Regions from separate parts of the Bacillus sp. SD127 genome, predicted to be linked through region 1. Evidence: riboswitches for the same ligand, from Rfam matches in the RefSeq annotation. Region 1 holds a riboswitch; the other holds the start of a gene.

Evidence for each region. A riboswitch is a leader RNA that binds a small molecule or an ion and turns the genes downstream of it on or off. The one in region 1 is predicted to bind cyclic di-AMP.
Region 2: it holds a riboswitch for cyclic di-AMP, as region 1 does, so the genes downstream of both, ktrA (potassium uptake protein KtrA) here and kimA (potassium transporter KimA) in region 1, are expected to answer to the same signal.

What each region holds. Positions count from the first base shown of each region.
Region 1 is NZ_CP191226.1:3,779,801-3,783,349, forward strand. It holds gene kimA (potassium transporter KimA) at 1-1,651, opposite strand, end outside; cyclic di-AMP (ydaO/yuaA leader) riboswitch at 1,842-1,986, opposite strand; gene ACQVGS_RS19720 (cellulose biosynthesis cyclic di-GMP-binding regulatory protein BcsB) at 2,123-3,549, opposite strand, start outside.
Region 2 is NZ_CP191226.1:1,084,634-1,088,182, reverse strand. It holds gene gbsR (transcriptional regulator GbsR) at 1-1, shown strand, start outside; gene bslA (biofilm surface layer hydrophobin BslA) at 209-754, shown strand; cyclic di-AMP (ydaO/yuaA leader) riboswitch at 906-1,055, shown strand; gene ktrA (potassium uptake protein KtrA) at 1,127-1,795, shown strand; gene ktrB (Ktr system potassium transporter KtrB) at 1,802-3,139, shown strand; gene ACQVGS_RS05525 (YiaA/YiaB family inner membrane protein) at 3,175-3,438, opposite strand; gene ACQVGS_RS05520 (glucosaminidase domain-containing protein) at 3,546-3,549, opposite strand, start outside.

The DNA of each region.
Region 1 (3,549 bases):
CAACAGTTTCCAAAAACTTATCAAACGGATGGACCAGGCTTCTGTACGAAGAGTGAAGCGTGACGAGACGCACTCCATTATTCAGCTCTTCCCAGCGTTTTTCCACTTTCTTTTCCTGTTCTCTGTCAAACGACACGTGAACGGCAATGACCTGATCTGACAGTGATTTCGCATATTGAATGGATTTTTGCACGACGGTTGTGACGCCGGCTACAGGCACAATCACGACCGTACCTTTGATTTCTTCCGGCTGTTTGTTTACGATACGAAGCTGTTCACCGACAGCCGTATAGTGATTTTTAATCGCAAAAAACAAAAAAACGACGATCGGCATAAAGATTAAAACAGGCCATACGACATTAAACTTCGTGACAAACAGGATGGACAGAACCATAAACGATATCAATGCGCCGCAGGTGTTGATCAGCATTTTTCCAATCCAGCCTTTTGGTTTTTGTTTGATCCATTTGATGCACATCCCTGTTTGTGAAAGGGTAAATGGAATAAACACACCGACCGCGTATAGCGGGATTAAGTGCTCCGTCTGCCCTCCAAATAACAGAATCAGCACAATTGAGGCAACACCTAAAAAGATAATCCCGTTTGAGAAGCCTAAGCGGTCGCCTCTTACTGTAAACATGCGCGGCATGTATTGGTCTCTCGCCAAGTTGAAGGCAAGCTGCGGGAAGGCTGAAAAGCCCGTATTCGCCGCAAGGACCAAAATTAACGATGTCACACCCTGAATGACATAGTAGAACACATTTCTGCCGAAGGTATCCGATGCGATTTGTGAAATGACCGTTTCATTCGGTTTCGGAGCCGTCCCGTAACCGTATGCAAGTACCGTAATGCCGGCAAACAGAACCGCAAGCAAGATCCCCATCATAGCTAACGTTCTCGCCGCGTTTCGCGCAGGCGGGTTTTTGAAGGCTGGAATCGCGTTGGAGATCGCTTCAACTCCGGTGAGCGCGGAGCAGCCGGATGAAAAAGCCTTAAGCAGCAAAAACAGCGTAATGCCGGCTACCGGTGTGCCGATCGGTGTATGATGGACTGGCTGATCAATTTGTCCTGTCATAAGCTTAAAAAGACCGACGGCAATCAGGATGAAAAGCGCCGCCACAAACAGATAGACCGGGTAGGCAAGAATCGATGCTGATTCTGACAGCCCCCGCAGATTTAAAATCATAATCACTAAAACAAGTAAAACAGCAATCGGTATATGATAATCATGCAGTGCCGGGAACGCCGACGTGATGGCGTCCGTCCCTGCGGAAATACTTACCGCTACAGTTAATATATAATCGACAAGCAATGAACCGCCTGCAATCAGCCCGGGCTTTTCGCCGAGGTTTTCTTTTGATACAACATACGCCCCGCCGCCCTGCGGATAAGCGTAAATAATTTGCCTGTATGAGAGAATCAGCGCGAGCAGCAAAATGAGTACGCCGACCGCTATCGGAATGGAATACCAAAATGCAGCAGCGCTTACCGCCGCCAATATGATAAGAATTTGTTCCGTTCCGTAAGCGACAGATGATAAAGCATCTGAGGAGAGCATGGCAAGCGCCTTTAATTTCGTCAGTTTTTGTTCTCCTGCGGCTTGTGATTTTAACGGTTTCCCAATCAAAAAACGTTTGATTGAATGATACATCGATGTCTTCCCCTTTTAATTTCATTTTTCATTAAAACAATAAAACATCCGCATCTGTTCTCACATTTTGTAATAGTCCCTTTCTGCTATGATGTCTCTGTATGCGATTTACATCCTGAAAATTGAACAGCAAAAAACACAGAGGCAAACGGATGCCCCTGTGCCTTAACATCGAACACAGGTTTCATTCATCTCCTCTCATGAACGCTTACGAGGTTAGCTGACGGATTCGGGCATATGAGAGTTTGCCCTACCTAAAAAGGATTCACCCCGAGCGGCAAAATGCCGCTAAAATGGGTCCCCCGCTCTGTTTACAGATTAAGCGATTTGTTTTCTAAAAGAGATCATACTCCCGTTTACGTATGTTGTAAAGAGGCTTATCGACCGGGAGAAAAAAATAAAATGACAGGTTCCACAAATGGAAAATTTAAACCAAAAACAAAAAAACAGAGGCTGATAACAGCCTCTGCCTTATTCTCTGTCTGTCTTTCTCTTTCTTCGTCTAACGGTTACCCAAATGAAGGCTGCCGCAATTACCATCATGAGAGCCAGCACGCCGATATACAGCAGTTGTTGCCCATGATCTTGTGCTGTTTTTTCTGTTTCAGAACTGTTTGTTTCCGATTTGAGCTGCTGGTGGTTTGTAAACACCTGCTGGCTGTTTGTTTCATTGATGACGGTCGCCGTGTCATCATTGCTGTTCAAAAAGCTGATGATTTCTTTTGTGACGGCCGCGCCATTTCCTTTCAGCGGCGCAAAAACAGCCATCGTATAATTTGAATCCCATAAAGACGCTTGGGTAAATGCCACTTGTTTCGTCGTCTCGTTCAGCATTTCAAAGCCCGACACGTCAAACGAGCCGTTTTTCGCTTGAGGCACGAGCAGATCAGAAGATTTCTCTTTCAAAAGAGAGAACTGGCTAATGCCGCCGATGAAAATTAAGTTCCGGCCTTTCGCGTCCTCCGCTTTAACTTCAGATGCTTTCCTTACTGTGAAAGATTGCTGGGCTTCGCTTCCAAAGGAATCAGTAACGAGAGAAAGCTCCTTAAGCTTGGATTTGCTCACGCTGTCAGGTAGCACAATCAGTGTTGCCTGTTCCTGATTTCCGGCGTATGGAAGCGGCCATTCTTGAAAATCGGCTGACGGAGATGTGCCTTTGATCGTGTAAGACAATGTGCTGCTTTTATCAATGAAGACCCATTTCTCTTCGTCCGTTGTGTTGCAAGGGTTGTTTTCCTTTAAGCCCGTGGTGATAAACTGTATATCAATGTAGCGGTTTTTCTGCAGCAGCTCAGGGTCTACTTTCAGCGTGACATGATAGTATCCGTTTTTATCTTCTTTCCCTAATTCATCAAGGCGAACTGAATGCGGCTGACCGTTGATGAGGACCTTCAGCTCTGCTGCTTGAGAGGCTGAACCGCTTTCTGCCGCGGCTGCTTGAATCGTTTCCGATTTCTTTAGTTTAAGCGACAGCTTGGCTGATTGATTTTGGTCTATCATCGCAGAAGCCGGATAAAAATAATGTGCTGAAGATGTTTTGTCAGCTCCGATTGTCATATCTTCTGCCCCGAATTTCTCAAGGGTCAGCTTATTGCTTACCTGCTTTTCAGCCTTCTGAAGCTTGCCAATTGAAAGTGTTTCCCCGCTTAGCTGGCCGGTGTAAGTCTGATCGGCGATGGCGCTGATTTTTTCTGAGAGCACATCATCAGATGCCGTTTGTGCAAACAGAACCGGCTGCTGCTTGCCCTGTGCTTTCAGCACGCGCTCCGCAAGCAGAAGTTTTTCTCCTTTTGCCTGTAAGCCGGCTTGTTTGATCAGCTTCTTCACCTTGCCGTTCCAATGCTTATCCACTCCGATGAAAATGGTCGGCTTGTCGATTTGCTTCACTTCAGATTCCT
Region 2 (3,549 bases), 1.6 Mb from region 1:
ATCGAAAAACGTCTGGAAAACCGGACGTTTTTTTGTTTTTCCGCTATATTTACTACAAATTTGAAAAATACGGGAAAAACACCCCATTTACTTCCATTTTATTTGATGGTAATTTTATGTAGGTAAAATTTGTATTTGGCCTTTAAGAGGAGGTGGAAAGCAGAGGCAGGCCTTTAATCTTTATCACTTATTAGGGGGAATTTTTGTTATGAAACGCAAGTTATTATCTTCTTTGGCCATCAGTGTATTAAGTCTCGGTTTACTCGTTTCTGCACCTTCAGCTTCTTTTGCAGCTGAATCTAAGTCATCTTCTGCTCATACTGAGTCTACGATGAGAGCCCAATCAACAGCTTCATTGTTTGCAACAATTAAAGGAGCGAGCAAAACAGAATGGTCTTTCTCTGATATCGAATTGACATACCGTCCAAACACGCTTCTCAGCCTTGGCGTGATGGAATTTACATTGCCAAGCGGATTTACAGCAAATACAAAAGATACGATGAACGGAAATGCATTGCGCGAAACACAGATCCTCAATAACGGTAAAACAGTAAGGGTACCTCTGGCTCTTGATTTATTAGGCGCTGGTGAATTCAAGTTAAAACTGAATAACAAAACGCTTCCTGCCGCTGGTACATATACTTTCCGTGCAGAGAACAAATCACTGAGCATCGGAAATAAATTTTACGCGGAAGCCAGCATCGAAGTGGCTAAGCGCAGCACACCTCCGACTCAGCCATGCGGCTGTAAATAATCACAGAGGGCCGGCTTAACGCCGGTCTTTTTTTTGACTCCTTTTCCTCTCCCTTTTCCCTCTATTTCCAGTTACCTTTTCACTTGTATTAAATTTAAATTGACAAACACTAGAAACAGGAGTAAATTCTTGAGTGTTCAATTTCATAAAGTCTCTTTTACCGCTTAATCAAACACGAACGGGGAAACCAATGATTGGCTGTTTCACAAAACGGCCTTGGGGTGAATCTTACTTAGTAAGAAGGGGTACTCTGAATCCCTAATCCGACAGCTAACCTCGTAGGCGTATACAGAGAGGAGGTCTATTTTGACCATTCTTTGTAATGGTCTTTTTTACTTCAAAACGCTAATTTTATTAAGGGAGTCTTGAACATTGGGAAGAATAAAAAACAAGCAATTTGCAGTAATCGGGCTTGGACGGTTCGGCGGAAGCATTTGCAAAGAGCTGCACAGAATGGGCCATGAGGTCCTTGCTATTGATATTAACGAAGAAAAGGTCAATGCCTTCGCTTCCTACGCAACCCATGCGGTCATTGCCAATGCCACTGAAGAAAACGAATTGCTTTCACTGGGAATTCGTAATTTTGAATATGTGGTCGTGGCTATAGGGGCTAATATTCAAGCCAGCACACTGACCACTTTGCTATTAAAAGAGCTTCACATTCCAAATATTTGGGTGAAAGCTCAAAATTATTATCACCATAAGGTGCTGGAAAAAATCGGCGCCGACCGCATTATTCATCCGGAAAAGGATATGGGCGTCAAAATCGCACAAAGTCTCTCTGATGAAAATGTCTTGAATTATATCGACTTATCTGATGATTACAGTATTGTTGAGCTGCTGGCAACACGAAAGCTGAATTCCAAATCCATTCATGATCTGAATGTTAGAGCGAAGTACGGATGTACCATCCTGGCAATTAAACATAATGGAGATGTTCGCCTTTCTCCTGCACCGGAAGAGGTGATTTACGAACAAGACTGCCTGGTGATGATGGGTCACAAAAAGGATATTAAACGCTTCGAAAACGAAGGGATGTAGACAAAGGTGGGACTTCATAAGGAAACTGTAATCAAGTGGGTTCGTTTTTCTCCCCCGCAAGTGCTTGCGATTGGTTTTTTTCTTACTATTATTATTGGCTCTCTTTTGTTAAAGCTCCCGATTTCTACTGCGAAGCCGTTGTCATGGATAGATGCCCTTTTTACAGCGGCTTCTGCTACAACTGTTACCGGGCTTGCAGTTGTTGACACTGGGACAGAATTTACGGTGTTCGGGCAAACTGTCATCATGGGTCTGATTCAAGTCGGCGGGCTTGGCTTTATGACATTTGCTGTTCTGATCGTCATGATTTTAGGAAAAAAAATCGGATTGAAAGAACGAATGCTGGTCCGGGAAGCCTTAAACCAGCCGACAATCGGCGGCGTGATAGGCCTTGTCAAAGTCCTGTTTCTATTTTCAATCAGTATCGAATTGATCGCCGCCCTGATCTTATCCATCCGGCTTGTGCCCCAGTATGGCTGGGCATCCGGATTGTTTGCCAGCGTGTTTCATGCAATATCGGCTTTTAACAATGCCGGTTTTTCTTTATGGCCGGATAATTTAATGAGCTACGTTGGTGATCCTGCAGTCAATCTTGTCATTACTATCTTATTTATCACAGGGGGCATCGGGTTTACGGTGCTATTTGACATCCTGAAAAATCGGCGTTTCAAAGCCTTTTCATTACATACAAAACTGATGCTAGCGGGAACGTTCGTTTTGAATATTGCTGCCACACTGATTATCTTTATTTTAGAGTACAGCAACCCCGGCACGCTTGGTTCCTTGCATTTGCCAGATAAACTGTGGGCTTCGTATTTTCAGGCAGTGACGCCGAGAACCGCGGGCTTTAACTCTGTGGATTTTGGCAGCATGAGAGAAGGCACCATTGTATTTGTCCTGCTGTTGATGTTTATCGGAGCGGGCAGCGCTTCAACGGCGAGCGGTATTAAGCTGACTACTTTTCTTGTGATTTTGATGTCTGTCATCACTTATTTAAGAGGGCATAAAGAAACTGTTATTTTCCGCCGGACCATAAAATATCCGATCATTATTAAGGCCTTAGCAGTCAGTGTTATCAGTTTGTTCATCGTCTTTATAGGGATTTTCGCCTTGACCATTACAGAACAAGCGCCGTTTATACAGGTTGTTTTTGAAACTTTTTCAGCTTTCGGAACGGTCGGACTGACAATGGGGCTGACACCCGAACTGACAACAGCGGGGAAATGTATCATTATTGCGATTATGTTCATCGGAAGAATCGGTCCGTTGACGTTTGTTTTTTCATTTGCTAAAACAGAAAAATCAAATATTCGTTACCCTGACGGTGAGGTGTTTACTGGGTAATGTAAAAAAATCCGGCATATTACATGCCGGATTTTTTATGATTCAATATGAGATTGACTTTGTCTTTTTTCCTGCTCCGCGATGATATCATTATCTTCTGCGTTATCACGCGTCACTTTTTGTGTAAGGATCGCGCCGACCGCTACAAGGATCATCACTGCAATGTAGTAGCCTTTTTCATTGAGTTCGAGATTATCAGCGTTATAGAGTCCGATACAAAACAAAAATACTCCCGCAAAAAAAGTGAAATAAGCTAATACAGTAAAGGCAACCGTGTTTCTCCGTCTATATTTCTGCACCTTTGTTCCCTCCTGAAGCATAGTTATTAAGTGATAACTTCCGTGGAATATTATACCTCAAATTCCCCTGAATGGAACAAAAAAATAAAAATACCAGGAAAAACGGCTCAG